DNA from 3 places in the Bradyrhizobium manausense genome. Region 1 is predicted to be linked to each of the others. Evidence: predicted binding sites of a transcription regulator. Region 1 holds the regulator's gene; each other region holds the start of a gene.

Region 1 (5,570 bases):
ATTTTCACCGCATCACGCCGTACGGTGTGCTCGCCAATCTTGGCGCGATGCCGGTGGTGTCCGCGCTGGTGATGCCGGCGGGGCTGCTCGGACTGCTCGCGGCACCCTTCGGACTCGACGGTGTGTTCTGGTGGCTGATGGGAATCGGCATCGACTGGATGGTGGCGGTGTCGCGCTGGGTGGCCGCGCTGCCCGGCGCGATCGGCCACGTCGCGGCCTTCGGGACTGCGCCGCTGATTGCAGCCAGCCTCGGCCTGATCCTGATGGGTCTGTTGCGCTCGCCACTGCGCTGGTCGGGCGCGTGCGTGCTCGTGGCGGCGACGATCTGGGGCCTGTCCGTCCGGCAGCCCGATATTCTCATCGCCGGCGACGGCCAGAACGTCGCGGTGCGGGGCAGGGATGGGCAACTGCATCTGATCAGGACGAAGAAGGACAATTTCCTGCTGAAGGAGTGGCTCGCGGCGGATGCTGATCCGCGCGATGCTACGAGCGCCTCGCTCGGTGATGGTGTGTCGTGCGACGAGGCCGGCTGCGTGATGCCGCTCGCCGACGGCCGCATGATTGCGCTCTCGCTACGCATCGACGCCCTGGCCGACGATTGCAGCCGTGCCGCGCTGGTGGTGACGACAAGGCCGGCGCCGCCGGATTGCGCCGCGATGGTGGTCGATCGGCCGCGTCTTGCGCGCCAGGGTGCGCTGGCGCTGACGCAGCGTGGCGACGGTTTTGCGATCCAATCGGTGAAGGCGAGGGGCGCAAACCGCCCCTGGTCGCCGGCGGCGGCCGGCGATGGAGATTTCGAACAGATCCTCATGCCGCGGTCGGCAGCTCCGCGCGCCAAAGATGCGACTCCGTCGGAGGCCGATCTTCAAGCCGAGGACTGAAGTCGACTTTTCAGCCGATCGGCAGGCGCGGGGGCGTCGTCGTGCGGCTGTCGGCGACCACTTGCGGCTTTTGCTCACGCTCGCCGAGCGGCTGCGTCACGGGCAGTTGCAGCACGGTCGCGCGCTGGCCCTCGACGAGCTGCGTCACCAGCACGTATTTGCCATCGGGGAATTCGATCGCGTCGTGATGACGATCGGGAATGTGCGGATCGATCTTGCCGAACTTGCCGACGCGCGAGTTGACGGTGCGCGTCCAGATCCACCTGTTGTCGTAACGGACGTTGTCGGCGAAGGCGAGCTCCGTTCCCGGCAGCAGGCAGACCGCGACCGACATATCGGCTTCGGAGGCGAAGCCGCGCGTCGAGGTGCCGCGGAAGGTTGTCGTGACGATCGTCTCGCCGACTTCTGCGGGACGCGTCGCAACGGCATGCAGGCTATAGTCACACATCGGGTGCTCCTCAGTCAGGATAGCAACCCGCGCCTCTGTCTTGCGAGGCGCAGGCCTCTATCAGAGTGGAAGCGTAAAAAACTCTGCCCGGTTGTAGGCAAATCTGCGGCTCGCGTGCGCGAGCCGCGATCACATTATCTTTCCCAAATCCGTAGGAACAAAGCCCACCCGCGCGCATTTTGCAGGCGCGCTACAGCGACCTGAACTGCCTTGTGCGTGCCGAGGATGTCGCGCTGGGAGAGGGGGCTGGATAGCCTGTGCAAGACCGGAAAAACTATCCAGCCGAGCGGACAATCGTCCGCTCCAATCGTCGATCGCGCGTGAGCGCTCAATACTTCCGGTACAGCCCGATCAGCTTGCCCTGGATCTTGACCCGGTTGGGCGGCAGGATGCGGACCTCATAGGCGGCATTCGCCGGCTCGAGCGCGATCGAGGCGCCGCGGCGCCGGAAGCGCTTCAAGGTTGCCTCCTCGTCATCGATCAGAGCGACCACGATATCGCCGGTGTCACAGCTCTCGTTGCGCTGGATCAGCGCCATGTCGCCGTCGAGAATGCCGGCTTCCACCATCGAGTCGCCGCGCACTTCGAGCGCATAGTGCTCGCCCGCACCGAGCATGTCGGGCGGGACGCTGATGGTGTGGCTGCGGGTCTGCAGCGCCTCGATCGGGGTACCGGCCGCAATCCGGCCCATGACGGGCACCGCGACGGGACGCTCGCCCTCTTCGGCGGACGGGCTGGACGTCGTACGCACCTTGCCGAGATTGCCCTCGATGACGCTCGGCGTGAAACCGCGGCGGCTCCCGGCGGCGGCCTGGAGCTCAGGCAGCTTGATCACCTCGATCGCGCGGGCACGGTTGGGCAGGCGGCGGATGAAGCCGCGCTCCTCCAGCGCCGTGATCAGGCGATGGATGCCTGACTTCGAGCGCAGATCGAGCGCATCCTTCATCTCGTCGAAGGAGGGCGGCACGCCGCTTTCCTTCAGGCGCTCGCTGATGAACCGCAGGAGTTCGTATTGTTTGCGCGTTAACATCTCGACCAAAATCCCCCTGACGATGTCGTTCGATTCCGAGACGCTGAATTTCAGCAATAAGCCGCTACATGCTCGAAACAAATCATGAACGGACACTATATGTTCGATACATGTTCCGCAACTGCTTAATTTACAGTGAACGCGACAAACTTCGCGGAACGGTTGCGAACGCTGCAGTCAGGCGGGCAGTCGCAACACCTCGCAGGGCGCTCCCGCTTCGGCCTTCGGCGCGAACGGCGCGCGCACGAGAAGTGCCTGTGCCGCAGCGAGATTCGCAAGCAGCGAGGAGTCCTGGTGGTTGACGGGAAGCGCGACGAGCGTGCCATCATCACGCAGATCGAGGCGCGCGCGCAGGTAATCCTCGCGCTGGTCATTGGCGCCGACGTCGCGGCCGAGCACGGCGCGTTCACGGCGGTGATGGACAACCGAGCGGCCCGACAACGCGCGAATCAGCGGCACCATGAACAGGAAGCCGCAGACGTAGGATGACACTGGATTGCCGGGCAGGCCGATCACGCGCATCGCCCCGAGCTGTCCGTTCATCATCGGCTTGCCCGGCCGCATCGCGATCTTCCAGAATGCCATCGCGGTGCCTTCGTCGCGGAGTGCCTGCTGCACCAGATCGTGGTCGCCGACCGAGGCGCCGCCGGTCGTGATCAGGATGTCGGCGCCGGATTCGCGGGCGCGGCGGATGCCTGATGCGGTTGCAGCAAGCGTGTCGGCGGCAATCCCGAGGTCGATGGTGTCGGCGCCTTCGCTGCGGGCGAGGGCGTGCAGGGCGTAACCGTTGGAATAGACGATCTGACCGTGGCCGGGTGTGCTGCCCGGCATCACCAGCTCATCACCCGTCGCGAGAATCGCGACCTTCGGACGGCGGCGGACTGCGAGCTGCGGATGATTCATGCCGGCGGCGAGCGCAAGGTCGCGCTCGGTGAGCCGCGCACCTTTGCGCAGGAGCACGTCACCCTCGCGGAAGTCGATGCCGGCCGGGCGTATATGCCGCCCGGTGACGGCGGCTTCCGTGATCGTGATGCGGCTGCCGTCGGCGACGGTGTCCTCCTGGATCACGACCGCATCCGCGCCATCGGGCACGACACCGCCGGTGAAAATCCGCACGGCTTCGCCCGAGCCGACGGTGCCTCCGTAGGGACGGCCGGCTGCGACCTCTCCAATGACAGTGAGCTGCGTGTCGACCTTGGCTGCATCAGCCGCACGAACGGCATAGCCATCCATCGCCGACATCGCCTGCGGCGGCTGCGTCCGCCGCGCCGCGACATCGCGCGCGAGCACGCGATGGAAGGCTTGATCAAGGGCGATGGTTTCTTCAGGCAGGGGCTCCGCGCCGGCAAGCACCGCGGCGAGCGCATCGGATACCGGCATCAGGGCCACGGGTGAAAACTCCAGCTGCGCCCGTTCGGGCAAATCGGCGGCGAGAGTTCTAGCCGAGTGCAGGCGCAGAGGCAAAACGGGGGGCGCGCAGGATTTATCCTGTGCCATCCGCTCGGCGACGAAGGTGGAGCATCAAATGCGTTGCGGCAAATGATCCAAACGGGCGAGGCTGACCTGGACGCGGATCGCCGTGGCGAGGACGAGAGCCACGGCCGGTGTCGGTCAGGTCCCCGGCACCTTGGCCGGACTGACGTCCGGCGCTTTTGGATCCTTGTCGGGCATAGGATCGGCCTGTGCCTTCAGGTCGGCCGCCTTGCTGATCAATTTTGCTGAAAGCTCAGAATCCGAGGTGGTCCTGGCGAATTTCATCAGCAGGGAGGCCTGCTTGGTGAGGTAGGTTTTGCCCAACACGTCGATACGTCCGATGTAGAATTCCCAACGGACTCATGAGTCCGGAGGCGGTCATTCGTTCCCGGAACTTCGTATAAAAATGCACAGAGCGTTTTGGTTCCTGGGTTCCGGGCGAAATTGTTCCGGAATCACCGGGTCAGATCCCCAGCGCCCGCAGCGCCTTCCCGACATCGGTGGGCGAGGTGACGTGCACTCCGGTCAGCCCTCGGGCCCGGGCGCCTTCGACGTTCTCGGCGAGGTCGTCGAAGAACACGATCCGGTTCGCCGGCACGCCGATCGCGGTGACGACATGGTCGAAGGCTTCCGCATCCGGTTTGCGCAGGCCGATGCTGGAGGACAGATAGAGCTCGCGGAAATGGCCGAGCAGGTCGGCATATTCCTTCGAGAAGTAATCCACGTGTGGGCGGTTGGTGTTGGAGAAGGCATAGACCGGCATCTGCCGCGCTGCGCGCGGCAGCAATTCTGCGATGTCGGGCATCTCGCCGGCGAAGATCGCGTTCCATCCCTCCAGGAACTGCGCATCCGAAATGCCGATGCCGAGCGATGAGCGGAGCGACTGAAAGTAATCCTCGTCGCTGATCTTGCCGACCTCGTGCAGCCGGTAGGCCTCGTCGCGCACATAGCGCGCGACGATGGCTTCGGGCATGCAGCCCGCATGTCCCGCCCAGCAGGCGATCGCCTTGGAGAAATCGATGTCGAGCACCACGCGCCCGAGATCGAACAGGAGCGCATCCGCGCTGCCGGGAGAGAGCGAGGTCACTTGCGTCCTTTCAATCAGTATCGATACGGCTCGTGGTCGAACAGCGGGAAAGCGCTGAAGACGCTCGGCGCATTGGTCGCGGTGGCCGGATGCAGGCAGGATTTGTTGACCTCGGCGAACGAGGTGGTGCCGAGCAGGCCGAGGCAGCGCAGCACCTCGTCCTCGAGCAGTTCGAGCATCCGCGTGACGCCGGCCTCGCCGGCCGCAGCCAGGGCCCAGCATTGCAGCCGGCCGATGCCGACGAGGTCGGCGCCCGCCGCGATCGCCTTGACGATGTCGGTGCCGCGACAGATGCCGCCGTCGACCATGATCTTGGCGCGGCCCTTCACGGCGTCGACGATCTCGGGCAGCACATGCATGGCGCCGCGGCCGTGATCGAGCTGGCGGCCGCCATGGTTGGAGACGTAGATCCACTCGACACCGTGATCGACCGCGATCTGCGCGTCCTCGGCGGTGGCGATGCCCTTGAGGATCAGCGGCATCTTGAACTTGTCCTTGACCATCTTCACGGTCCGCCACTCCAGGCCCTTCTGGTAGTCTCCACCGGTGGCGCGCAGGCGGCTCTCGCGAACGTAACGCTTGGCGATGTCACGCTCACGACGGCTGTAATGGGCGGTATCGACGGTCAGGCAGAAGGCGGCATAATTGGCC
Region 2 (5,570 bases), 1.1 Mb from region 1:
TCAATTACGGGCAGCGTGCGCCCTATACGGTCAACCAGCCGCTCAATGCCTATAGCTGGGCCGGCCCGTATCTCGGCGGCAATCTCGGCTATGAGTGGGGCTCGGTGAGCAATACGCCCGTGAAGCCCTCCGGCTTCGTCGGTGGCGTGCAGGCCGGCTACAATTTCCAGAACGGTCCCTGGGTGTTCGGTGTCGAGGGCGACATTCAGGCCGCTGGTGCCGACGATACGTTCGCGCCGTGGAAGTTCTCCAATCCCTGGTTCGGCACGCTGCGCGGCCGCGCCGGCTATGCCTTCAGCAACGTCCTGGTCTACGGCACCGCCGGCCTCGCCTTCGGCGAGTTGCGCGCGCAGACCTTCGGCTGGACGGAGTCGCACACCACCGCGGGATGGACCGCCGGCGTCGGCGCGGAAGTCGGCTTCGCGCCGAACTGGAGTGCGAAGCTCGAATATCTCTACATCGATCTGTCGTCGAGCCAGTTCGCCATTACGGGCGTGTCAAACGGCTATAGCGCCAGCGTTGTTCGCGCAGGCGTGAACTATCACTTCTGATAGCCAAAAAAGAAAATACCGGACCACAGCCTCCCGGCCGCTCGCGGCCGGGATTTTTTTGCGCCGATGTCTTTGAGCGAGGTCCGCTAGGACAGGATCACGAGATTGACCGCCTTTGGTCCCTTGCCCTTCTTGTCCGGTTCGACTTCGAATGTGATGCGCTGTCCTTCGGCGAGGTCCTTCAGTCCCGCCCGCTCAACAGCGGTGATGTGAACGAAGACATCGCGACCGCCGTCATCCGGTTTGATAAAGCCGTAGCCGCGCTCGCCGTTGAAGAACTTAACCGTTCCCGTCATGGCCATCGGGAAACTCCCCCTCATTGCTCCTCCGTCGCAACGCAGACGCGCGTCACGACATGACCGGGCGCTACGAAGCCCGGGAGAGCTGGCCATCCTTGGGCGGACCCAACGGTCCGACCGGATCTTTTTAGGCCTTCACTCCGCCGCAACCATTCGCGGAAGCGGAACGTAAAGCCAGTCACGGAAAACAGCATAATACGGTTCTTTGCAGATTGACTACCGCTCCTGCATATTTTTCCCAAGAATGGCGGTGGCTTAGGGCTTCGGCACCTCCAATCGGAATCTGGCAGCTCCGCCTTGGCCGAGTGGCATTTCGAGTTCAGGCAGGATGGTCTTGAGCTCGCTTTGCAGCGTGTACGGCGGATTGACGATCATGAGCCCGGTCGAGGTGAGTGCTCCGCCGTCGGCTTGCGGCGCAACGCTGAATTCGAGACGCAGACATTTTCCCTGCGGCTTTGCTGCGGCTGCGAGCCGGGCCACCAACTGTGCCAAGGTGTCGGTCGCGCGTCGGCTTTTGGCGGGGTGCCAGATTACATAGATACCGGTCGGCCATTTCGCGAAGGCGCTGGAGAAGGCCTCGCCCAATCTTTCAAACTCGTCCTTCGCCTCGAACGGCGGGTCGATCAGCACGAGTCCGCGCCGCTCCTTCGGCGGCACGAAAGCCGGCAGTGCCATCCAGCCGTCGAGATCGACCACGCGCGCCTGTTCGTCGCGCCGCAACGCATCGATCAGTGCCTTGCGCGCCTTCGGCTCGAGCTCGCAGGCCACAAGCCGGTCCTGCGGCCGCATCAGGCCGCGCGCGATCAGGGGCGAGCCCGGATACGCCTTGAGCTCACCCTTCGGATTGAAGGCGCGGACGATGTCGATATACGGCTTGGTCAGCGCGATGCTCTCGTTCGAGAGGCGCGCCTGCATCAGCCGCGCGATCCCCGTCAGCCACTCGCCGCCGCGGCGCGCCTCGTCGCTGTCGAGATCGTAGAGGCCGGCGCCCGCATGGGTGTCGATGACGCGGAAGGCGGCCGGCTTGTCCTGCAAATAAGTGAGGATACGCGCCAGCACGATGTGCTTGATGACATCGGCGAAGTTGCCGGCGTGAAAGGCGTGACGATAGTTCATGAGCTCGGACCGCGTTGTCTTGCGTGATCCTAACCCCTTGTCATTGCGAGCGCAGCGAAGCAATCCGGAATCTAACCGCGGCGGCAGTCTGGATTGCTTCGTTGCGCTCGCAATGACGGGAGCTAGCCGCCCCTGATCGGCGGCATCGTCACCTGGTCGCGGCGGCAGGCGCGGCGTTCGAGTTCGTCGCAGGCGCGGAATTGCAGGTCCTTGCTCAGGCAGATGCGGACCTCGGAGAGCCGGGTCCGGTTGCAGGTGACCGAGACGGCTGCGTTGCTCAGGCCTGGATTGGCCTTGATGAAGGCTTCTTCCACCTCGGCCGGCGCCACGGTCTTGGCCTGCGACAGCTCGAGATATTCGGCCGGGATCTTGATCGCGGCGCGCGCTTTGCGGATCGTCTCGAAGTAATTGCGACCGTCGAGCCCGGAGCAGGTGCCGTGCTTGTCCCACTCGTTGAAGATCAGGCCGGTCGCCGGCATCAAATCGAGCATCGAGGAAACGATGTTGCGGTTCAGCCGCGGCGACGGCCGCTGGCAATATTCCGGAAAGCCGTTCTCATATTGCGGCCACAGCCCGTGCACCACGAAGGAAAAGGGCCGTCCTTCGCACTGGATGTTGGAGCGCCCGCCGCTGCGACCGCGCTCGGCGGCTTCCTCGCAGAACGACGGCGACCAGGACAGCGACAGCACATAGAAGTCGAATTCGCCGGGTGCGTTCTGCCGCTTGTCCTGGGCCCTCGCACCGCCCGCCAGTGAGATCAGCCCGGCGGCCAGGGTCAGCGAAATCATCAGACGGGAGAATGACTGCAATCTAAAATGAAACATGGCGATGCCCCTCAACTAGACTGTGCAATCAGCCTAGCAGTCACAAAGAACATTTCAAGAACAAAATTGAGCCGACTGCCGCCCGATCGCTCGGCCCGAATCAGGGCTCGTCAGCTCAGGGCTTGGCGGCGCGGCAGGACGGATTGTAGGCCCAGTTGCGATCGAGCCCGACCACGCACCATTCGACGCCCTGGCCGTATCCCGCAAAGCCGCCATCCTCGACGATCGAGAAGTGCACCCGGCGCACCTTGCCGTCGGTGAGCATGGCCTCGCCGGTGCAGAAGCGGCGCGGAATGTTGTCCGACGCCCAGGGGCGGAAGGCGGTCTCGTGAACGTTCGAGAAGCCCGTGATCCTCAGCGACGAATTCCAGAACGAGCTTTCCTTTTCCCAGAACTGGGTCGAGATCGTCGGCAGCGCCTTGTCGCATTCGGCGACATTGCCGTCATAGCGCGGCCCGTTCAGCCAGAAATTCAGCTCCAGGGGATTGGCCGCCTTGGCCTCAGTGAGCGACAGCGCTCCGAACATGAGGCCGAGAACTGCGGCAAAGCGAAGCGATTTCAGGGAGGTCGAGGCGCGCATGGGTAATCCAGACAGCATGATCTGCGAAGGTCGGACGGTGCCGCGAAGGGCGGGGGAGGTCAAGTGCAGCGCGGCAACACTTGGCCAGGAGTTATCACAACGTCGCAGCCGACAGGCCTTCCGTTCTTTTCACCGCCGCTCCGGCACCGTAAACTGATGCCAACCAATCGGAGTGACGGGAATGCGAATCATTGCGGCTGCTGGCCTTCTTGCCCTGGGTTTGATGGCGAGCCAATCGGCGCGCGCCGACCTCCTCCCGGTGCCGCCGTTCAAGGGCAACGACACCGGCGGCATCATCGCCTATTCGATGGCAACGCAGGTCGATGCACGCCAGGTCGCGGTCGATCACTGCGCGCGCTACGGCAAGGTCGTGAAATTCCTCGCGGTGCAGGCCTATGAGGGCGGCTACATCTCGTTCTCCTGCCGCTGGGTGCCCTACGGCGCCGCCGACCGGCCGATCCGCACGCTCTACTGAGCCGTTTCGGAAAGCCTCGCTACGACCTCTCAGCCGGGAGCCTCTCCTATGACGCGCAGGCTTGCTTTGCTCGGTTCGGCCGTTTGTCTCCTGTTGTCGACGGGCAGCGCTTTCGCGGACGATCTGCCGGTGCGCAAGGCCGGGCTCTGGGAATTGAAGATGGTCAGGTCCGGCTCGGCAATGCCGGAGATGACCATGCAGCATTGCACCGACGAGGCCGTCGACAAGGAGATGAACAACAACATCTCGCCGATGGCCAAGCAGGTCTGCTCCAAGCAGGACATCAAGAAGACGGCGACCGGCTACATCAGCGATTCCGAGTGCAACGTCGCCGGCATGTCCACGACTTCGCATGCCGAGATCACCGGCGATTTCAATTCGGCCTACACGGTGAAGACCTCGTCGCATGCGCAAGGCGGCGCCGCCGGCACCGCGGGGCGCGACACCACCATGACGTTGGAGGCGAAATGGATGGGGGCTTGCAAGCCCGACCAGAAGCCCGGCGACATCGTGATGCCCGGTGGTTTCAAGATGAACGTGCGCGACGTCGACAAGTTGAAGGCGCTGCTGCCGAAGAAATAGGCTACACCGGTATCCGCACGCTCGCGCGTAATCCGCCCATCGGGCTGTCGCCGAGCGTGATGTCGCCGCCATGAGAGCGGGCGATGTCGCGGGCGATCGCGAGTCCCAGGCCCGTGCCACCTTCGTCCTGGTTGCGGGCATTGTCGAGCCGCAGGAACGGCTTGAACACTTCCTCGCGCAGATGCGTGGGAATGCCGGGGCCGTCGTCGTCCACCGTGACAGTCAGATAGCGATGATCGCGCTGGCCGGAGATGGCGATGGCCTTGCCGTAGCGCGCGGCATTAGTGACGAGGTTGGCGAGGCAACGCTTGAAGGAGGCCGGCTTCACCGTCACCACCGGCAGGCCGCTGAATGTCACGGTTGCGGTGTGGCCGTGGCGTTCGGCGTCGCCGCGTAACTCCTCGAGCGCCTGCGCCATGTCGGTCGGCTGCGATTGTTCGCCGGAATCGCCGCGGGCGAACGCAAGGTAATCCTCCAGCATCATCGACATCTCGTCGACATCCTTGCGCATGCCCTCGAGCTCCGGATTGTCGCCGATCAGCGCCAGCTCGAGCTTGAAGCGGGTGAGAATGGTGCGCAGGTCGTGGCTGACGCCGGCGAGCATCGCGGTGCGCTGCTCCATCGCGCGTTCGATGCGCGACTTCATCTCGAGGAAGGCGCCCGCGGCCCGCCTTACTTCGCGCGCGCCGCGCGGTCTGAAGTTCGGTGCTTCGCGGCCCTTGCCGAAACTTTCGGCGGCGTCCGCAAGCCGCAGGATCGGCTTGATCTGGTTGCGCAGGAACAGCACCGAGACGATCAGCAGGATCGAGGACGTGCCGACCATCCAGAACAGGAATATCTCCGAGTTCGAGGCATAGGCGGCGCTGCGCTGCGCGAACACGCGCATCACGGCATCGTCGAGCTGGATGCGGATCTCGACAAGGTTGGAGCGGCCGACGGTGTCGATCCAGAACGAGCGCCCGATCTGGCGGCCGAGCTGCACCGACAGCGTCTGGTCGAGCAGCGAGAAGAACGGCTTTGGTCCCGGCGGCGGCATGTCACCGGCGGGCAGGAAGTCGACCACCAGGCCGAGGCGCTGCTGCGCGATGCGGCGAATCTGGTCGCGGTCCTTGTCCTGCGGGTAGCCCTTGTAGACGTCGATCA
Region 3 (5,570 bases), on a different contig from region 1:
TTCGCGAGCTCGCAACGCAGGATCTTGACGCGTGCATTCTCGCTGACGCCGTCAAGCTCCGCCCAGGCGCCGGGAAACGGCGACAGGCCGTGGATGTGGCGCAGCACCGCGTGGGCTGGCTTGCTCCAGTCGATCCGCGCCTCGGCCTTGTCGATCTTGGCGGCATAGGTGACGCCGTCCTCGCCCTGCTTCTTGAGCTGAAGCCCGCCGCGATCCAGCGCCGCCATCGCGCGCACCATCAGGTCGGCGCCGAGCCGAGACAGCCGATCGTGCAGATCGACCGCGGTCATGTTGTCGGAGATCGCCAGGCGTTCGGCCATGGCGACGTCGCCGGTGTCGAGGCCGACATCCATCTTCATCACCATCACGCCGCTCTCGGCATCACCCGCCATGATCGCGCGGTTGATGGGGGCCGCGCCGCGCCAGCGCGGCAGCAGCGAAGCATGCAGATTGTAGCAGCCGAGTATCGGCGCATCGAGGACCGCCTGCGGCAGGATCATGCCATAGGCAACGACGACGGCGGCATCGGCCTCGAACGCGCTGAATTCGGCGAGCGCTTCCGCGGTCTTCAACGTCTTCGGCGTCAGCACAGGCACGCCGAGCTTTCGCGCAGCTTCCTCGACCGGGGTCGGCTGCATCTGCAGCCCGCGCCGCCCGCCCGGCTTCGGCGCGCGGGTGTAGACGGCCACGATCTCGTGGCCGTGCGCGACCAGCTCGAGCAGCGTCGGCACGGAGAAATCGGGCGTGCCCATGAAGATCAGGCGGAGGGGCATGTGACGCGGCAATCCTCGGAGGCGAACAAGAGTACTCGTCATGGCCGGGCTTGTCCCGGCCATCCACGTTCTTCGTGCTCGCGGCGGCAAAGAACGTGGATGCCCGGCACAAGGCCGGGCATGACGGCGGAGGACTCGGCCTACTCCGCGCGCTTGGCGGCTTTCTCGAACTTCTTGATCACGCGGTCGCGCTTGAGCTTCGACAGATAGTCGACGAACAGCACGCCGTTGAGATGGTCGATCTCGTGCTGGATGCAGGTGGCGTAGAGGCCTTCGGCGTCCTCCTCGTGCACCTTGCCGTCCAGATCGGTAAAGCGCACGCGCACCTTCGCGGGACGTTCGACCTCCTCGTAATATTCGGGGATCGACAGACAGCCCTCCTCGTAGACCGACAGGTCCTCGGAGGTGGCGATGATCTCGGGATTGATGAAGACGCGGGGTTCCTGCCTGGTCTCGCCGTCCTGGTCGGGCTTGGCGAGATCCATGGTGATCAGCCGCAGCGGCTGCGCGATCTGGATCGCAGCGAGGCCGATGCCGGGCGCGTCGTACATGGTCTCGAACATGTCGTCGGCAAGCTTGCGGATCTCCGGCGTGACCTTCTCGATCGGCTTGGAGACCAGACGCAGCTGCTTGTCGGGCAGGATGATGATTTCTCTGAGGGCCATGGCGGGCGATTTAAGCCGCGCGCGACAAGCGGTCAATGCGGCCTGGAACGCGTTAACGATCCGCTAACCATAAAACTTCAGCTTTGGTTAACCATAAAAATTAGGGGGCGGTTAACCGACGCCGTTCCCTCTTCGTTCGCGCCGGCCCGCGAATCGGCTAGAAGGACGGGCATGAACGAGATCATTTTCATGCTGGGCGACTGGCCGGTGCGCGCGATCGATGCGCTGATCGGCTTCGGCGCCCTCGTCCTCATCCTGCTGGTGTTGATTGCCGTCGTGATTGCCCGATCCGGGCGGCGCGGCGCGGAACTCGCGATGGCGCATGCGATCCGGGCCGACGAGCTCGAGGAGCGCCTCGCCCAGGTGCTGCACGCCCAGAGCGAGGCCGCCGGACGCGCCGACGCCATGACCCAGGCCCTGGCGGGGCGCCAGGCCGAGATGGCGCGGGCGGTCAACGAGCGGCTGGATTCGGTGACCCACCGGGTCGGCCAGTCCATGGAACACTCGACCCGCAACACCATGGAAAGCCTGCGTGCCCTGCATGAGCGCCTCGGCATCATCGACAGCGCGCACAAGAACCTCACCGACCTCACCACGCAGGTGACGACGCTGCGCGACGTGCTCGCCAACAAGCAGTCGCGCGGCGCCTTTGGCCAAGCGCGGATGGAGGCGATCGTCCAGGACGGCCTGCCGAAGGGTGCTTACGAATTCCAGTTCACGCTCTCGACCGGCAAGCGGCCCGACTGTGTCGTGTTCCTGCCCGACCAGCGCCCGCTCTGCATCGACGCGAAGTTTCCGCTGGAAGCAATGACCGCGCTGCATGACGCTCGCACCGACGAGGAGAAGCGCGTCGCCACGCAGCGGCTGCGCGGCGACGTGATGAAGCATGTCGGCGACATCGCCGAAAAATACCTCGTCACCGGCGAGACCCAGGAGATGGCACTGATGTTCGTGCCGTCGGAATCGGTCTACGCCGAAATCCATGACGGCTTCGACGACGTGATCCAGAAGGCCTATCGCGCCAAGGTCGTGCTGGTGTCGCCCTCGCTGCTGATGCTCGCCATCCAGGTGATGCAGCAAATCATGAAGGACGCGCGCATGCGCGATGCCGCCGACCAGATCCAGACCGAAGTGATCAAGCTCGGCGACGATCTGGGCCGCCTGCGCGACCGCGTGCTGAAATTGCAGAAGCACTTTGCCGACGCCAACGAGGACGTCCGCCAGATCCTGATCTCCGCCGACAAGATCGAGAAGCGTGCAGGAAGAATCGAGGAACTCGATTTCAGCAAGACGGACGCGCCGGCCGAGGGCCCACGGCTGGTGGCGGGAGCGCCGGAGCTGTTTCCAAGGAAGCTCCAGGCGGGGGAGTGATTCTCAGTCGTCATGGCCGGGCTTGTCCCGGCCATCCACGGCCTTTTCGACGGCAGCAAGAACGTGGATGCCCGGGACAAGCCCGGGCATGACGAGTTTTGTGGCCGAGGCAGCGCCCCCAGAATCTGCTAACACCTCCCCATGACCGCACCCGACGCGACCTCTTCCGCCGCGACCTCCGCGCCTGCGACTTCCTGGCGCGATAGCCTCGCTGTCTACCTGCAACCGCGGGTGCTGATCGTGTTGTTCCTCGGCTTTTCCTCGGGGCTGCCGCTGGCGCTGTCGGGCTCGACGCTGCTGGTGTGGATGCGCGAGGCTGGCGTCGATCTCAAGACCATCGGGCTGTTTGCGCTGGTCGGCACGCCCTACACACTGAAATTTTTGTGGGCTCCACTGGTGGATGCGCTGCATGTGCCACTGTTCACCCGCGCCTTCGGACGGCGGCGCGGCTGGCTGCTGTTCTCGCAGATATTGCTGATCGTCGCGATCCTGCTGCTGGCGATGACCGATCCGGCGCGTTCGCCGTTCTATGTCGCGTTGGGCGCACTTCTGGTCGCCACGACGTCCTCGACGCAGGACATCGTGGTCGACGCCTTCCGCGTCGAGAGCCTTCCCGAGAGCGAGCAGGCTGCCGGCATGGCGGCCTATGTCGCGGCCTATCGCATCGGCATGCTGGTCTCGACTGCGGGCGCGCTGTTCATCGTCTCCGGCTTTGAGAGCACCGGCATCACGCGCAATTCGGCCTGGATGTGGGGCTATGTGGTGATGGCGGCGATGGTGCTGATCGGAACCATCACAGCACTGGTTGCAACCGAGCCCGAGCAATCGGTACGGGCGGAAGCTGCGACGCAAACCGAGACGGCATTCACCCGCGTGCTGCACGCGGCGATCGGCGCCTTCTCGGAATTCCTGTCGCGGAAAGATGCGATTGCGGCACTCGCCTTCGTCGTGCTGTTCAAATTCACCGATGCGTTCTCCGGCACGATGACCGCGCCGTTCGTGATCGACCTCGGCTTCACCCGCAACGACTATGCGGCGATCGTGAAGGGCGTCGGGCTCGCGGCTACCCTGATCGGCGGCTTTGCCGGCGGGTTTGTCGCGCGGCGTTATTCGCTCGCGACCTCGCTCTGGATCGGCGGCGCGGTGCAGGCGCTGGCCAACCTCACCTTCTCCTGGCTCGCTGTGGTCGGCACCAATCAATGGGCGCTGGCGCTCGCGATCTGCGCGGAGAATTTCACCAGCGCCGTCGGCACCGTGATCTTCGTCGCCTACCTCTCGGCGCTATGCCAGAACCCGCTGCACACGGCGACGCAATACGCGCTGCTCACCGCGCTCGCCGCGGTGGGGCGGACCTATCTCTCGTCGGGAGCAGGCTTCGTGGCGGATGCCACCGGCTGGCCGCTGTTCTTCGTGATCTGCGTGCTGGTGGCGATCCCGAGCCTGGTGCTGCTGACCTGGCTGCAGAAGCGCGGGCATTTTGACACGTTGGGGCCAATAAGGGTTTAGGGCTCCGCCTCTCTCCTCGTCACTGCGAGGAGAGAGCAGTGCCTACTGCCCTACTTCCTTACCAAGCTCCACTTCGTGATCACGGCTTCGCTCATCTGGCCGGGATCGCTGGCGCAGGCGATCTCGCCGACCTTCACCGAGATCTCCTTGCCGACGAACGATTTCAGCTGCGTGGCCTGCGCGTCGCTGGAGGTGACGAGCTGGAAGGTCTCAGGCCCGGTCTCGAGATCGCACAGCCCGCTCGGCGCCGGCAGGCGCCGCGGCTCGGAGGTGATCTGGTACATCGCAATCCGCTTGCCGGCGTTCTTGACGTCGCGAATCTTCATGGCGTTCAGCTCGCCCGAAAGCACCTCGCCGGTGCTGATCGGCTTGCCGGGCTTCGAGGCCTGCGCGGCTTCGTCGTCCTGTTGCGCGGAGACGGCTGGTGTCACGACCAGCAGCATCGTCGCGACCAAAGCCAGGCGTGTGGCGAAAAGTTTCGTCATATCGTCCGTTCCGTAAGTCTGGATGAAGATTCTTGTTTTGACGCGTTTCTTCACGCGAACCGGTATCCACTTCGCTTGAAAACGCTCTAGAACAGGGTCCGCTGCCGCATGGCGGCCGATAGCGTGCCCTCATCGAGATAATCAAGCTCGCCACCAACAGGCACACCATGGGCCAGCCGGGTTACTTTTACGTTGGCGTCCTGAAGCAGGTCGGTGATGTAATGCGCCGTGGTCTGGCCGTCGACGGTCGCATTCAACGCAAGAATGATCTCGTGCACCTCGGCCGCATGCGCGCGCGCGACCAGCACGTCGATGGTGAGGTCCTGCGGGCCGACGCCGTCGAGCGGCGACAAGGTCGCGCCCAGCACGTGGTAGCGCCCCTGCGTCGCATTGGCCCGCTCCAGCGCCCAGAGATCGGCGACGTCGGCGACGACGACGATGATGGCGGGATCACGCTTCGGATCGGTGCAGACGGTGCAGGGATTTTGCGTGTCGATGTTGCCGCAGGTCTTGCAGACCTGGACCTTGTCGAGCGCAACCTGCAAGGCTGAGGACAGCGGCATCATCAGCGCTTCGCGCTTCTTGATCAGGTGCAGCGCGGCGCGCCGCGCGGAGCGCGGGCCCAAGCCCGGCAGCCGTGCGAGAAGCTGCACCAGCCGCTCGATTTCAGGACCTGCAACCGCGCCCATCTTACTGGCCGAACAGCCCCGGCGGCAGGCCGAGCCCGCCGGTGAGCGACTGCATCTTCTCCTGCATCGCCGTCTCCGCCT

The links. The regulator LexA, encoded in region 1, represses DNA repair genes until DNA is damaged. The targets are predictions, from matches to a motif close to TGTTCNNNNTGTGTTCNG.
Region 2: JQ631_RS14290 (ribonuclease T2 family protein) is a predicted target of LexA. The motif match lies at 2,836-2,853, and genes of this name have one in related genera.
Region 3: JQ631_RS26535 (DNA recombination protein RmuC) is a predicted target of LexA. The motif match lies at 1,561-1,578, and genes of this name have one in related genera.

What each region holds. Positions count from the first base shown of each region.
Region 1 covers NZ_JAFCJI010000001.1:1,869,413-1,874,982, forward strand. The annotation lists gene JQ631_RS08730 (ComEC/Rec2 family competence protein) at 1-881, shown strand, start outside; gene JQ631_RS08735 (hypothetical protein) at 892-1,329, opposite strand; gene lexA (transcriptional repressor LexA) at 1,658-2,359, opposite strand; gene JQ631_RS08745 (molybdopterin molybdotransferase MoeA) at 2,537-3,748, opposite strand; gene JQ631_RS08750 (hypothetical protein) at 3,971-4,159, opposite strand; gene JQ631_RS08755 (HAD family hydrolase) at 4,296-4,919, opposite strand; gene JQ631_RS08760 (alpha-hydroxy acid oxidase) at 4,934-5,570, opposite strand, start outside.
Region 2 covers NZ_JAFCJI010000001.1:2,984,017-2,989,586, reverse strand. The annotation lists gene JQ631_RS14305 (outer membrane protein) at 1-551, shown strand, start outside; gene JQ631_RS14300 (cold-shock protein) at 638-853, opposite strand; gene JQ631_RS14295 (23S rRNA (adenine(2030)-N(6))-methyltransferase RlmJ) at 1,106-1,966, opposite strand; gene JQ631_RS14290 (ribonuclease T2 family protein) at 2,089-2,790, opposite strand; gene JQ631_RS14285 (hypothetical protein) at 2,906-3,370, opposite strand; gene JQ631_RS14280 (hypothetical protein) at 3,552-3,845, shown strand; gene JQ631_RS14275 (DUF3617 domain-containing protein) at 3,894-4,427, shown strand; gene JQ631_RS14270 (ATP-binding protein) at 4,429-5,570, opposite strand, start outside.
Region 3 covers NZ_JAFCJI010000002.1:1,313,458-1,319,027, forward strand. The annotation lists gene fmt (methionyl-tRNA formyltransferase) at 1-773, opposite strand, end outside; gene def (peptide deformylase) at 914-1,438, opposite strand; gene JQ631_RS26535 (DNA recombination protein RmuC) at 1,610-2,809, shown strand; gene JQ631_RS26540 (AmpG family muropeptide MFS transporter) at 2,951-4,315, shown strand; gene JQ631_RS26545 (hypothetical protein) at 4,366-4,800, opposite strand; gene recR (recombination mediator RecR) at 4,887-5,489, opposite strand; gene JQ631_RS26555 (YbaB/EbfC family nucleoid-associated protein) at 5,491-5,570, opposite strand, start outside.